3 regions of the Streptomyces sp. NPDC058274 genome follow, and region 3 is predicted to be linked to each of the others. Evidence: riboswitches for the same ligand, from Rfam matches in the RefSeq annotation. Region 3 holds a riboswitch; each other region holds the start of a gene.

Region 1 (4,445 bases), on a different contig from region 3:
GCGGCTGGCCGCCCACCTGGCGTCGGCGCACGGCTGAGGGGGACCCCCGGGGCGGTCACGTCCCGGGGGAGCCGAGCCCCTGAAGGGGCGGTCACGCGAAGGCGAGGGAGAGGAACAGCGCCCCGGTGGCCGACGGGGGCAAGCGCGCCCCACGGCGGGCTCGTTGATCGCGTCCCGTCCGTCACGGCCGGGCACGGCGTGACGGACGGGATACCGGACGTCGTCCGGTTCACGCCGGGCCGTTGAGACGTTCGATCCGTATTCTTCGGATCATGGCCGCTCCGACTGCATATTCACTCATCGCCACTGACCTGGACGGAACGCTGCTGCGCGGCGACGACACTCTCTCCGGCCGGTCGCGGGCCGTGCTGAGGAGAGTCGTTGCGGCGGGGGCGAGGCACCTGGTGGTGACGGGCCGCCCCACGCCGAGGGTGCGCCCGCTGCTCGACGAACTCGGCAGCGAGGGCCTCGCGGTGTGCGGCCAGGGCGCGCAGTTGTACGACGCCGGAGCCGGCCGTCTGCTCTGGTCGGTGACCCTGGACCGGGAGCTGGCCGAGACCGCGCTCGGCAAGATCGAGGCGGAGGTCGGGCAGGTCTACGCGGCCGTGGACCAGGACGGGGTGGACGGGCTCACGCTCATCGAGCCCGGCTATCTGATGCCGCACCCCACGCTGCCCGCGGTGCGGGTGCGACGGCGTGACGACCTCTGGGCCGAGCCGATCAGCAAGGTGCTGCTGCGCCATCCCACCCTGACCGACGACGAGTTGGCGTCGGCGGCCCGGGTGACGGTCGGCTCGCTGGCGACCGTCACCATGTCGGGCCCCGGCACCGTCGAACTCCAGCCATGTGGCGTGACCAAGGCGACGGGTCTCGCCCTGGCCGCGGACCACCTGGGTCTGCCGCCGTCCGAGACGATCGCCTTCGGCGACATGCCGAACGACATCCCCATGTTCGACTGGGCCGCCCACGGCGTCGCCATGGCCAACGCCCATCCCGAACTCAGGGCCGTCGCCGACGAGATCACCCTGTCGAACGCGGAGGACGGCATCGCGGCCGTACTGGAGCGGCTGTTTCCCGCTCCTTAGGCCGCGATCCCGTCGTCGTCCGTAGCCCCGAAGGCTGCTCAGTACGCCCCGAAGACGTTGTCGATCGAGCCGTACTTGTCGGCGGCGTAGTTGCAGGCGGCCGTGATGTTCGCGACGGGGTCGTAGGGGTTCGTCGAGGTGCCGGCCACGTGGTAGGCGGAGAAGGTCGGGTCGATGACCTGGAGGAGCCCCTTGGACGGCGTACCGGCCACGGCGTTGGAGTCCCAGTTGTTGATGGCCAGCGGGTTGCCCGACGACTCACGGATGATGTTGCGGTGGATGCCGTCGTAAGTGCCCGGAATGCCCTTTTGGGCCATGATGTCCAGGGCTTCCTTGATCCAGCCGTCCAGGTTGTTCGCGTACGACTTCGTGGAGGCGGAGGTCGCCGTCGTCTTGGCCGCCGTGGAGGACTTCGCGGCCGCCTTGGCGGTCTTGGTGCCCACGGTCAGCTTGAGGCCCGGGCGGATCGTCGACGGGTCGCTGCCGATGACCGCGCGGTTCGCGTCGTAGAGCTTCTTCCAGTCGGCGCTCGCGGAGTGCTCGCGCGCGATCTTGGACAGGGTGTCGCCGGCGGCCACCTGGTACGTCACGAGCTGGACCTGCGGCACCGAGGCCTTCGCGGCCTGGACGGCCTGCGTGGTGACCTGGGCCGGCTGGGCGGCGTGGGCACTGGCAGCTCCCACGATGGGGAGCGCGAGTGCGGCTCCGCCCGTTCCGGCGGCGACGAACCCGCGGGTGAGGGGGGAGGTTCTGGGACGACGGTGCTTGCCTCGTGCGGCCATGACGAATTTCCTCTCGGGCGCCTGCGAGGTGAGCTGTCGGGTTCGGGCTGGAGGTGCCCGGCCGCATGGCGACATGCGACTTAACCCCGAGCCGTTCCGGTGTGACCGGACCGGCGACTTACCTGGGTCCCCCGCTCCTGCCGTGCGTGGGTGGATGGGTGCTCCGGGCGGCGGCAGGATTCGGCGTTCCGCTCGGATCGACGCGAACGTATGCGAGAGCACATGTCGGGAACAAGGCCGGATTTCCCGTTGCACCCCGCTTGGCCACGTCATGACGTCGGGGGAAATCGCCCGATTAGACCGGAACGTGAAACTCAACTTGCCTTTCGCAAAGGGGAAATTGCTCGACGGAGCGCGGCGCTTGATCCATTGTGACGTGACTCATTTCACGCGACCAAGCGCAAACAAAGGGGCGATGCAGGCAACTCGGGCATTACTCCGCGACGGTCCAGGCGGCCGAGCCCCTCGCCGGAGCCGGCCGGACCTCCCACACGGAGAGATCCGTGTCCGGGTCGTCGTCCGGCAGCCGCCCCGCGTTGGCCCTGAAGTACAGCCCGTAGCCCCAGTACTCCGGGAGCTCATGGCAGATCAGATCGGGATACGGCGCGAACTCCCGGTCCGCGTAAGCCCCGTTGATGCGCGCCACGGCCTCCGCCCGCGAGATCCCGAAGCGGGTGACCATCTCCTGGGCCATCTCGCGGAAATACGCGAGCATCCCCTCGTCCAGGTCCATCAGGAATTCCTCGGTCCGCGCCATGTCCCCCCGCGCCCCGTCCCTCCGCGCTCCGTCACCGCCGTGTCGGTGTCTACCCAGCCGTGCGCGGGATTCTCCTCTCCCACGTCCGGTGGAAGACCACCTCGTCCCCGTCCTTGCAGATCACCTCGTTCGAGGTGATGAAGTCCGTTGCGTCACAGGTGATTTCGGAGCGGGTCTCGACCTTCGCGTCCCATCCCGTCTCCGGGCGGTGGAGACGGACGGTCCACTCCGAACGGGTACGGGCCGACAGGGGATCCGACTCGTCGATCGTGTAGGTCTCCAGGGCTTCCTCGGTGAACTCCAGGCCGTCGGGGTAGACGCGCGTGCCGCCGTAGCGCGGGTCCACCTCGAGGCGCCGTTCGCCCTTCGCCACATCGCGGACGACCAGGCGCTCCGGGCGGGGTTCGTCCAGCGTCGCCGGGACGACGACGCCCAGGGGTGCGGACTCCTCGGGCTCCTCGAAGGTGATGGACGGGTCCGACTCCCTTGCCCGCACCGGCAGTTCGAGCGAGCTTCCTTCCGGGTCCAGGGTGAACCCGGTGTCCGAACCGGGCTGCGGCCAGATCCACGGCCAGTACGCCGACGAGACGGCCAGCCGGATGCGGTGCCCCGCCGGGAAGGCGTGTCCGATGCCGTTCAGCTCGAAGGTCACGTCCTGGGTCTCGCCGGACGGCCACTCCACCGCCCGGTCCCGGCCCTCGCGGGCGGAGAGGTTCAGCACGCCACGCGTGACGAGCGTCGACGCCCCGTCCGGGAACACCTCGCAGACCCGCGCGATCACCTGCCCCCGCGGCACCGCGGAGGTCAGCCGCAGCCGGACCCGCGGCCGCCCCAGCACCCAGGTCTCCGCCGGCACCTCGAACTCGAAGCACGCCGACTTCGCGTCCTCCTCGCGCTGGTCCGGCGGCAGGTCGGCGTCGTTGCCGAACGGGAAGAAACGGCCGGCGTCCAGGCCGGTGTGCTGCGGTGAGCGCACCAGTACGGGCGCGCCCTCCAGCGCGTACGTGACCGGGGTCACCGCGGGGGAGGGCCAGGCGTCGTCGCCCACCCAGCGGCCGGGCAGGGTCGGGTACACCGTGGCCGGAGGGTGCGAGTCGCTGATGTACGAGCGGAGCAGCGGCTCGGCCATCACGCCGACGCGAGAATCCCGGGCCCCGACCCTGGTCCCGCCCACCTCGGCCCCGCCCGCCCCGGTGCCGGCCGCACGAGCCCCGTCCACACCGGTGACCGGCCCGTCCCCCGCCCCGGAACCGCCGTCGGCCCCCGGCTTCAGCCAGTGGTCCCACCAGCGCAGCGTCTCCTGGAGGAAACCGATCGCCGGGCCCGGCGGCAGCCCCCGGTCCGGGTACTGGTGGGACCAGGGGCCGATCAGTCCGCGTACCCGGTCGGACGGCAGGTGCTCCACCAGGCGCAGCACCGTGTCCCGGTACGGGTCGTGCCAGCCGCCCACCGCGAGGACGGCCGCCCGGATCGCGCCGTAGTCCTCGCACACGCTGCCGTGCCGCCAGTACGCGTCCCGGGTCTGGTGCGCCAGCCAGGTGTGGATGAAGGGGTCGACGGCCTCCAGGCGCTTCACCCACATGTCGCGCCACATCACCTCGCCGACGTACGCCGGGTCGGGCGGCCGGCAGACGAACGCGAGCATGGTCGACGCCCAGGCGTGCATGTCGACGGCGAGGACGGAACCGCCCATGTAGTGCACGTCGTTGTCGTAGCGGTCGTCCGTCGAGCAGACCGTGACGATGGCCTTGAGCGGTTCGGGGGCGCGGGCGGCGATCTGGAGCGAGTTGAAGCCGCCCCAGGAGATGCCGAACATGCCGA
Region 2 (4,445 bases), on a different contig from region 3:
GAGCGCCGCCCGGCTGGTGAGCCGGGAGCGGCGGGCCTGGCGCTTGGTCTGCGAGCGGTAGACCCGGGCCGCGGTCTGCTCACCGAGCGCCCGCAGCCTGGTCGCGGTGGAGAACCGGTCCCGGTCCTTCACGGCCATGAATCCCGCCTCCCCGGAACAAGCCCGTCACGTGCGTACGTCCCCGCACACGGTACGGGACCGAGTACGGGGACGTACGTACGACGCTTCCTACGCGGCTGAGGCTCAACCCTTGCTGTGCTTACTGGTTCGCGGAGCGAAACCGCGGGAAGGCGCTACGGCCGGCGTACACCGCGGCGTCGTCGAGGATCTCCTCGATGCGCAGCAGCTGGTTGTACTTGGCGACGCGGTCCGAGCGGGCCGGGGCGCCGGTCTTGATCTGGCCGCAGTTCACGGCGACCGCGAGGTCGGCGATGGTGACGTCCTCGGTCTCGCCGGAGCGGTGGGACATCATGCACTTGAAGCCGTTGCGCTGGGCCAGCTCGACGGCGTCCAGCGTCTCGGTCAGCGAACCGATCTGGTTGACCTTGACGAGCAGGGCGTTGGCGGAGCCCTCCTCGATGCCGCGGGCCAGGCGCTCCGGGTTGGTGACGAAGAGGTCGTCGCCGACGATCTGGACCTTGTCGCCCAGCTTGTCGGTGATGACCTTCCAGCCCGCCCAGTCGTCCTCGTACAGCGGGTCCTCGATGGAGACGAGCGGGTACGCGGAGACGAGCTCCTCGTAGTACTCGGTCATCTCGGCGGCCGAGCGGGACTTGCCCTCGAACTCGTACTTGCCGTCCTTGTAGAACTCGGACGCGGCGACGTCGAGCGCGAGCGCGATCTGCTCACCGGGGATGTAGCCGGCCTGCTTGATGGCCTCGACGATGAGGTCGAGGGCGGCGCGGTTGGACTCCAGGTTCGGGGCGAAGCCGCCCTCGTCGCCGAGGCCGGTGGACAGGCCCTTGGTCTTCAGCACCTTCTTGAGGGTGTGGTAGACCTCGGCGCCCCAGCGCAGCGCCTCGGAGAAGGACTCCGCGCCGATCGGGGCGATCATGAACTCCTGGATGTCCACGTTCGAGTCGGCGTGCGAGCCGCCGTTCAGGATGTTCATCATCGGGACGGGCAGCAGGTGCGCGTTCGGACCGCCCAGGTAGCGGAAGAGCGGCAGGTCGCTGGCCTCGGAGGCGGCGTGCGCGACGGCGAGGGAGACGCCGAGGATGGCGTTGGCGCCGAGCGAGCCCTTGTTGTCGGTGGCGTCCAGGTCGAACATCGCCTGGTCGATCAGCCGCTGCTCGGTGGCGTCGTAACCGACGAGCTCCGGGCCGATCTGCTCGATGACGGCGAGGACGGCCTTCTCGACACCCTTGCCGCCGTAGCGGTTGGGGTCACCGTCACGCAGCTCGATGGCCTCGAAGGCTCCGGTGGAGGCGCCGGACGGGACGGCGGCACGACCCGTGCTGCCGTCGTCGAGGCCGACCTCGACCTCGACGGTGGGGTTGCCTCGCGAGTCGAGGATTTCCCGGGCTACGACGACGTCGATGGACGGCACGAGCATCTCCTTCTTGGATGTGACGCGGGTACGCGGGGCCGCTCGGCCCCCCAAGCACGGAGCCGCGGTCGGCTCCGCGACATGAGCCTAACCGGCTCGGGGCGATCGGCCAGCCGGTCGACCAACCCATGGACGGAACCGAGAGTAAATTGTTTCCGAACGGAACAAAAACCTGCCCCCTACAAGAATGCGACCCCCGGACACGAAAAAGCCCCGCCCCGGTGCGTACGGGGGAGAACGCACCGGGGCGGGGCAGCCCGTGGGGGACGGGGGGCCCTCACGTGACCTCCACGATGGAGGTCACGGATGTGAGGGCGCTGTGGTTCAGCTGCGAGCTTCCCCAGCCTCGCGACCGGTCCGCCGGCCGGCCGGGGGGCTGTTTCGGCTCAGGGGTGTCAGCTCAGGTGGAGCTGCTGGCCCGGGAAGATGAAGTCGGCGTCGTCGACGATGTCCTTGTTCAGCTTGAACACCTTCTGCCAGCCGCCCTTGACGTTCTTCTTCTCGGCGATCGAGCTGAGGGTGTCACCCTTGACGACCTTGTACTCGCCGTCGCCCTTCTTGACCTTCTTGCCGGTCGGGGTCTCGACGGTCTTCTTGGCCGCGGGACGCTCCTGCGAGCGGGAGGCGCGCTGCTCCTGCGACTGGGTGCTCTGCTGCTGCGAGGGGGTCGTGCTCTGCGAGCTGCCCGAGTTCGACGGGGAGGCGCCGGACAGGCCGGTGCCGCAGGTCGGCCAGGCACCCTTGCCCTGCGCGGCGAGGACCTTCTCGCCGACGGCGATCTGCTGGGACTTGGAGGCCTGGTCGGCGGTGGAGGCGTACGAGGTACCGCCGTACGCGGCCCAGGTGGAGGACGAGAACTGCAGACCGCCGTAGTAGCCGTTGCCGGTGTTGATGGACCAGTTGCCGCCGGACTCGCACTGGGCGACGGTGTCCCACTCGGAGGTGGAGGCGGCGGAGGCGTTGCCGGCCGCCATCAGGGGGGCGGCGATGGCGACGCCGGTGACGCCGGCGAGCGTGGCGACACGGGTGGCCTTGGACGGGCGACGGTGCTTGCCCTTGCTGGAAAGCAGCATGAAGTGATCCCCTCACCGACGCCTGCGAGGTGAGCTGTCGGGTTCGGGCCGAGTGAGTTGCCCGGCCGCGCACTCTTCAGTGCGCGGCTTAACCCCAAGCCGTCCCGGTCAACTGTCCGGTGCGGCACTTACCTTGGGTCCCCCGCTCCTGCCTACGGCGCTTGAAGCGACGACTGTTCCCGTACGGCCGCTGGCAGGATTCGGCGTTGCGACCATCGGGGCCCGCTGTGGCGAGCGGTCACGACCGTAGACACGCGACCGACGGAATTTCAAAGACGATCAGGGCTTCTGAGACCCTTGTCTCATCTCGCCAAACCGGACATTACACGTCGAATCATGACGTGAACTGCCGCTGATTTGTACCCGATTCGCCAGCTGACAGCTACTTAGTCACTACCGAGCTCAAGGCTCTGACCGGGCAGGATGAGGTCGGGGTCGGCGCCGACCGACTTCTTGTTGTCGGCGTAGAGCTCGGACCATCCGCCCTGGAGGTCAAGGGAGTCGGCGATGGTCCAGAGACTGTCGCCGGGGCGGACGGTGTAGGAGCCGTCGGCGGCGTCACGGGCCGCACCGGAGTCGCGTGAGGCATGCCGCCCGGCCGCCCCCACGTCGCGCCCGTCGGACGAGCCGTTCGCATCGCTGCCGTCGGCGCTGTCACCGCGGTGGCGCCCCGAGCCGGCCGCGCCGGTCCCGGTCGCGTCGGTCGCCTCCGAAGAGTCGCCACTCTGCCCGGACTTGTCTGAGTCGTCACCCTTTGCCGTACCGGCGTCCGTGCTCGCCTCATCCGAGCTGCCGCTCGAACCCGAGGAGGCGTCGGACTTCGTCGAGTTTTCAGCCGAATCCGAAGAAGCGCCAGAAGAGGACGAATCGGGCGAGGGGGACTCGGACGGAGAGGAACTGGAGGAATCGGCCGGCGAGGAGTCGAGCGAACCCGACGTGCCGGACGAGTCCGTCGACCCGGACCCGTCGGACGACGAGGAGTCGCCCGCCACCCCCGTGTCGACCTCGACCGAGCCGGAGTCCTTGCTGAGCCCGGAGAGCGGCCCACAGGTGGGCCAGACGGCCAGACCCTCGCCGTCGAGGACCTTCTCGGCGACGGCGATCTGCTGGGAGCGGCTGGCCTGGTCGGCGCTCGGCGCGTACGCGAGACCGCCGTACTTCTCCCAGTTCTCCTGGGTCAGCTGCAACCCGCCGTAGTACCCGTTGCCGTCGTCCGCGCTCCACGTACCGCCGCTCTCGCATTCCGCGACCCGGTCCCACGTGGTGCCGTCGGCCGCGCTCGCGCCGGTGGCGCCGAGCAAGGGGATCGCGATGGCCGACCCGGTCACTCCTGCCGCGACGAGGAGGGCCGGAGCCTGACGGGGGCGACGGTGACGACCGTTCCCGGAGAGCATGCGGTTGCCTTTCGGTGACAGCAGTGAGGGGCGCGACGAAAGATCCATCGCGCTGATGCGTGAACGTAGCCGCACTCGAACGCTTGTCACAAGTCGATGCAGCGTAGATCACGTGAAGATCACATCTTTGACGGTGTGTCAGCTTTCGATCGGTCCGTGTGTCTGTCACCTGCGTGTGAGCCGGCTGTTGGCGGGGGTGCGGATCGGGGGGTGCGCTGCCGTCGGGGGGAGGTGCGTTGCCGTTGGGGGGCATGCGTTGCCGTTGAGGGCGGGCGGCTTGTGGCGGGGGCGGGTTGACTTGTGGTGGGGCGGGCGGCTTGTGGCGGGGGCGGGTTGACTTGTGGTGGGGCGGGCGGCTTGTGGTGGGGGCGCTGGGGAAAGGCTCGCGCGCCGTGCGAGTGGGGCGCGGGCCTGGGTGGGGGGCGTGTT
Region 3 (4,445 bases):
CAACCGCGCGGTGCTCGTGTACGAGCCGGTTTCCGCCGAAGAGGCGGAAGCCGCAGCGGCCGCCGAAGCCACCGACGAGGACGAGGAGTCGGCGAAGTGACCGAGCTCGCGAGCATGGAGTTCCACCCGCAGCCCCAGGCCGGCGAGGCCAGGCCGTGGGCGTTCCCGGCCCCCGGTCGCGGCGCGCTCGACAACGGCCTGACGGTGCTGCGCTGCCACCGCCCCGGTCAGCAGGTCGTCGCCGTCGAGGTACTCGTCGACGCGCCCCTGGAGGCCGAGCCGGCCGGACTCGACGGTGTGGGCACGATCATGGCCCGGGCCTTCTCCGAGGGCACCGACAAGCACTCCGCCGAGGAGTTCGCCGCCGAGCTGGAGCGCTGCGGCGCCACCCTCGACTCGCACGCCGACCACCCCGGGGTGCGCCTCTCCCTCGAAGTCCCCGTGTCGCGCCTGCCGAAGGCCCTCGGGCTGCTCGCCGACGCCCTGAGGGCACCGGCGTTCGACGACAGCGAGATCGAGCGCCTGGTCCGCAACCGGCTGGACGAGATCCCGCACGAGACCGCCAACCCGGCCCGCCGCGCCGCCAAGGAACTCTCCAAGGAGCTGTTCCCGGTCACCTCCCGCATGTCGCGCCCGCGCCAGGGCACCGAGGAGACCGTGCAGGCCATCGACTCGGCGGCCGTACGCGCCTTCTACGAGAAGCACGTTCGCCCTGCCACGGCCACCGCCGTGGTCGTCGGCGACCTCACGGGGGTCGATCTCGACGCGCTGCTCGCCGACACACTCGGCGCCTGGACCGGCTCGACCGCCGAACCGCGCCCGGTGCCGCCGGTGACCGCCGACGACCGGGGCCGCGTGATCATCGTCGACCGGCCCGGTGCCGTCCAGACGCAGCTGCTCATCGGCCGCGTCGGAGCCGACCGGCACGACCGCGTGTGGCCCGCCCAGGTGCTCGGCACGTACTGCCTCGGCGGCACCCTCACCTCGCGCCTGGACCGCGTCCTGCGCGAGGAGAAGGGATACACCTACGGCGTGCGGGCGTTCGGCCAGGTGCTGCGGTCCGCTCCCGACGGCACGGGCGCCGCGATGCTCGCCATCAGCGGCTCCGTGGACACGCCCAACACCGGCCCGGCGCTGGACGACCTCTGGAAGGTGCTGCGCACCCTCGCGGCGGAGGGCCTGACGGACGCCGAGCGCGATGTCGCCGTGCAGAACCTGGTGGGTGTCGCGCCCCTCAAGTTCGAGACGGCCGCGGCCGTGGCGAGCACGCTCGCGGACCAGGTCGAGCAGCACCTGCCGGACGACTACCAGTCGACGCTGTACCAGCAGCTCGCCGCCACGGGCACGGTGGAGGCCACCGCTGCCGCCGTGAGTGCCTTCCCGGTGGACCGGCTGGTGACCGTTCTCGTCGGTGACGCGGCACAGATCGCGGAGCCCGTCCGCGCCCTCGGGATCGGTGAAGTGAGCGTCGTGACCGCGGAGTAGAGCGACAACTCCCGGTGGGGCCCAGGTGACTGAAGAGTCGCCTGGGCCCCTCTTTGTCCGCACTTCGGATCCGACGTACCCGGACGCGCCCTCAATATGTCCGTATTGATGGGGTGATCATGCGTCTGCCCTGTGGCGTGCACTACAAAAGCCGTGTTCCGTTTGTCGATTGAAAGATGTCCCGTTTAGCGTCAGTCCGGCTGTTCGTCAGGCAGTGCGCCGCGCCCGCGGCACCGGACAGTCATCGCCGAGTCCCCGTACGGCGCGAGCCAGGGGAGCCGGGGACCCATCGAAGTCCCTGGGGTGAATCGGGCGCCCTTCCTGGAAGGGTCCCGTAGGAGACCTTCCTGCTCCGAACCCGTCAGCTAACCCGGTAGGCGAGAAGGAAGGAAAGGACCAGCCCCTTCATGGCGTTCACCCGTGCCACCGGGAAGCACCGTCGTCCGAGCCGGCTCACCCGCACGACCAAGAATGCCGCTGGCGTCGCTGTGCTCACCACCACCGGTGTCATCGGAACCCTGGCCGCTCCGGCACTCGCCGCGGACACTTCCGTAGAACAGACCGGGCTGACCCAGGCCATCACCATCGGCGACTCGGTCGCCGACCAGATCGACGCGCAGGCCGCCGCCCAGCAGCAGGCCGCCGACCAGGCCGCCGCCCTGAAGAAGGCCGAGGAGGCCGCCCGCAAGCGCGCCGCGGAGAAGGCCGAGAAGGAGCGAGAGGCCAAGGCCCGTGCCGCCCGTGCCGCCGAGCGCAAGCGCCTCAACACCTTCGTCTCGCCCATCACCGGCTCGTACGTCTCCACGGGCTACAAGACCGGCGGCAGCCTCTGGTCCTCCGGCAGCCACACCGGTGTGGACTTCCACGCCGCATCCGGCACCGCCGTCCACGCCGTGGGCTCCGGCACCGTCGTGACGGCCGGCTGGGGCGGCGCGTACGGCAACCAGATCGTCATCAAGATGCATGACGGTACGTACACCATGTACGGCCACCTGTCGTCCATCGGTGTCTCCGTGGGGCAGACGGTCACCCCGGGCCAGCAGATAGCCCTCTCCGGCTCGACCGGCAACACCACCGGGCCCCACCTCCACTTCGAGGCCCGCACGACGGCCGAGTACGGCTCGGACATGGACCCCGTCGCCTACCTCCGCTCGCACGGCGTGAACGTCTGACACAGGCCCGCGGGGCGCACGCACGCGTGCGCCCGGTCAACCGCGTATGGACTTCGAAGGCCCCGGCTCATAGAGCCGGGGCCTTCGCCGTTTCGAACGGTCCTCTGTCCAAAAAATATCCATGGATTCCGGTCCGCCATCGGAAATTCCGTCTCTCTGCAATAGAGTCACTGAACATGCGCCAATCGACGGCGTTTCGCGAGGATTAAGGCGGAGGTCCGCTCATGCGCATTCCGGCGCACTCGGTATGCACGGCGATCCGTGACGACATCGTCGCGGGTGTCTACGAGCGGGGCGGCCGACTCACCGAAGAACTGCTCGCGCGGCGCTACGGCGTCTCCCGCGTCCCCGTGCGCGAGGCGCTGCGCACCCTGGAGGCCGAGGGCTTCGTCGTCACCCGGCGGCACGCGGGCGCGTGCGTCGCGGAGCCGACCGAGCAGGAGGCCGCGGACCTGCTGGAGATGCGGATGCTCCTCGAGCCGCTGGGCGCCGCCCGGGCCGCGCAGCGCCGCACGGAAGCGCACCTCAAGGTGTTGCGGGGCCTGGTCAGACTGGGCCAGGAGCGGGCCAGGAGGGGCCACAGCGATGATCTGCGCTCCCTGGGGGGCTGGTTCCACGAAACGCTCGCGCAGGCGTCCGGCAGCCCCGCGCTGACGTCCACCCTCGCCCAGCTGCGGCACAAGATCGCCTGGATGTACGCGGTGGAGGCGCCCGCCAACCCGGCGGAGTCCTGGGCGGAGCACGGCGGGATCGTGGACGCCGTCGCGCGGGGCGACAGCGAGCGGGCACGGGCGATCACCGCGCTGCACACCGAGCGGGCGAGCGCGGCGCACCGGCTTCGTTTCCCCGGGCGCGGGGAGGCCGGCGACCGCCCGGACCGTGTGAGGACTTCGCAACATCCCGTAAACATGACGGGCCTGCGGCATTAACAAAAAGGCCGTATACAAATAGGGGTAATTCGCGGGGGATTATTTTTGCTGCCCGCAGAATGAAAAGGCCGAAGGGCTCGACCGGAATACCGGACGGGCCCTTCGATGGCGTTCGGGACAATCTCTTATGGGGCGTCGGTGGGCGCCACCATTTTGCGAGGAGCCCCGACTGCGCGCGGCCGTTTCCACCGGGGCCGGCCCGGCCCCGGTGCGAAGCCGGGCGTGCTCAGACGGTCTCGGGAAGCTCGTCGAGCCCCTCGGAGACCAGCTTGGCCAGACGGTCGAGCGCGGCGTCCGCACCCTCCGCGTCGGAGGCCAGGACGATCTCCTCGCCGCCCTGGGCGCCCAGGCCGAGGACCGCGAGCATCGACGCGGCGTTGACGGGGTTGCCGTCCGCCTTGGCGATCGTCACGGGGACGCCGGAGGCCGTGGCCGCCCGGACGAAGATGGAGGCGGGGCGGGCGTGGAGGCCCTCGGCCCAGCCGACGTTGACGCGGCGCTCAGCCATGCGATGCTGCCCTTCAGGTTTTTCAGGGTTGTCTAGACCAGTGTCCCATACCGTGAAGCGTGCCCGGAGCGGGCCTTGGACCCGGCACCGGGCGGACCTTCGACTCCCCGGGATACCCCCAGGATGTCTGTGCCGCACACCCCGCCGGTGCCCCCGGGGGGTGTGCGGCACCCCCAAGCCTGCCCCGCGCTGTTGTCGTACGCGAGCCGTAGTCTGGGGCGCATGCAGACCTCGTCGGCCCGGCACGAGTACCCCGCCCACTGGGAGGCCGACGTGGTGCTGCGCGACGGCGGTACGGCGCGCGTCCGGCCCATCACCGTCGACGACGCAGACCGCCTGGTCAGCTTCTAC

Evidence for each region. Region 3 has a riboswitch for cyclic di-AMP ahead of ACFVYF_RS32320 (M23 family metallopeptidase). Riboswitches for the same ligand answer to the same signal wherever they lie in the genome.
Region 1: another riboswitch for cyclic di-AMP. It lies ahead of ACFVYF_RS31755 (transglycosylase SLT domain-containing protein); the one in region 3 lies ahead of ACFVYF_RS32320 (M23 family metallopeptidase).
Region 2: another riboswitch for cyclic di-AMP. It lies ahead of ACFVYF_RS11615 (transglycosylase family protein); the one in region 3 lies ahead of ACFVYF_RS32320 (M23 family metallopeptidase).

What each region holds. Positions count from the first base shown of each region.
Region 1 covers NZ_JBHVXW010000021.1:149,447-153,891, forward strand. The annotation lists gene ACFVYF_RS31745 (FAD-dependent oxidoreductase) at 1-37, shown strand, start outside; gene ACFVYF_RS31750 (HAD family hydrolase) at 273-1,085, shown strand; gene ACFVYF_RS31755 (transglycosylase SLT domain-containing protein) at 1,124-1,867, opposite strand; cyclic di-AMP (ydaO/yuaA leader) riboswitch at 1,871-2,030, opposite strand; gene ACFVYF_RS31760 (hypothetical protein) at 2,301-2,624, opposite strand; gene ACFVYF_RS31765 (CocE/NonD family hydrolase) at 2,674-4,445, opposite strand, start outside.
Region 2 covers NZ_JBHVXW010000004.1:394,286-398,730, reverse strand. The annotation lists gene ACFVYF_RS11625 (septum formation initiator family protein) at 1-138, opposite strand, end outside; gene eno (phosphopyruvate hydratase) at 260-1,555, opposite strand; gene ACFVYF_RS11615 (transglycosylase family protein) at 1,945-2,622, opposite strand; cyclic di-AMP (ydaO/yuaA leader) riboswitch at 2,627-2,792, opposite strand; gene ACFVYF_RS11610 (transglycosylase family protein) at 3,009-4,016, opposite strand.
Region 3 covers NZ_JBHVXW010000022.1:127,334-131,778, forward strand. The annotation lists gene ACFVYF_RS32310 (M16 family metallopeptidase) at 1-100, shown strand, start outside; gene ACFVYF_RS32315 (M16 family metallopeptidase) at 97-1,485, shown strand; cyclic di-AMP (ydaO/yuaA leader) riboswitch at 1,721-1,880, shown strand; gene ACFVYF_RS32320 (M23 family metallopeptidase) at 1,893-2,657, shown strand; gene ACFVYF_RS32325 (GntR family transcriptional regulator) at 2,882-3,586, shown strand; gene ACFVYF_RS32330 (HPr family phosphocarrier protein) at 3,813-4,094, opposite strand; gene ACFVYF_RS32335 (GNAT family N-acetyltransferase) at 4,317-4,445, shown strand, end outside.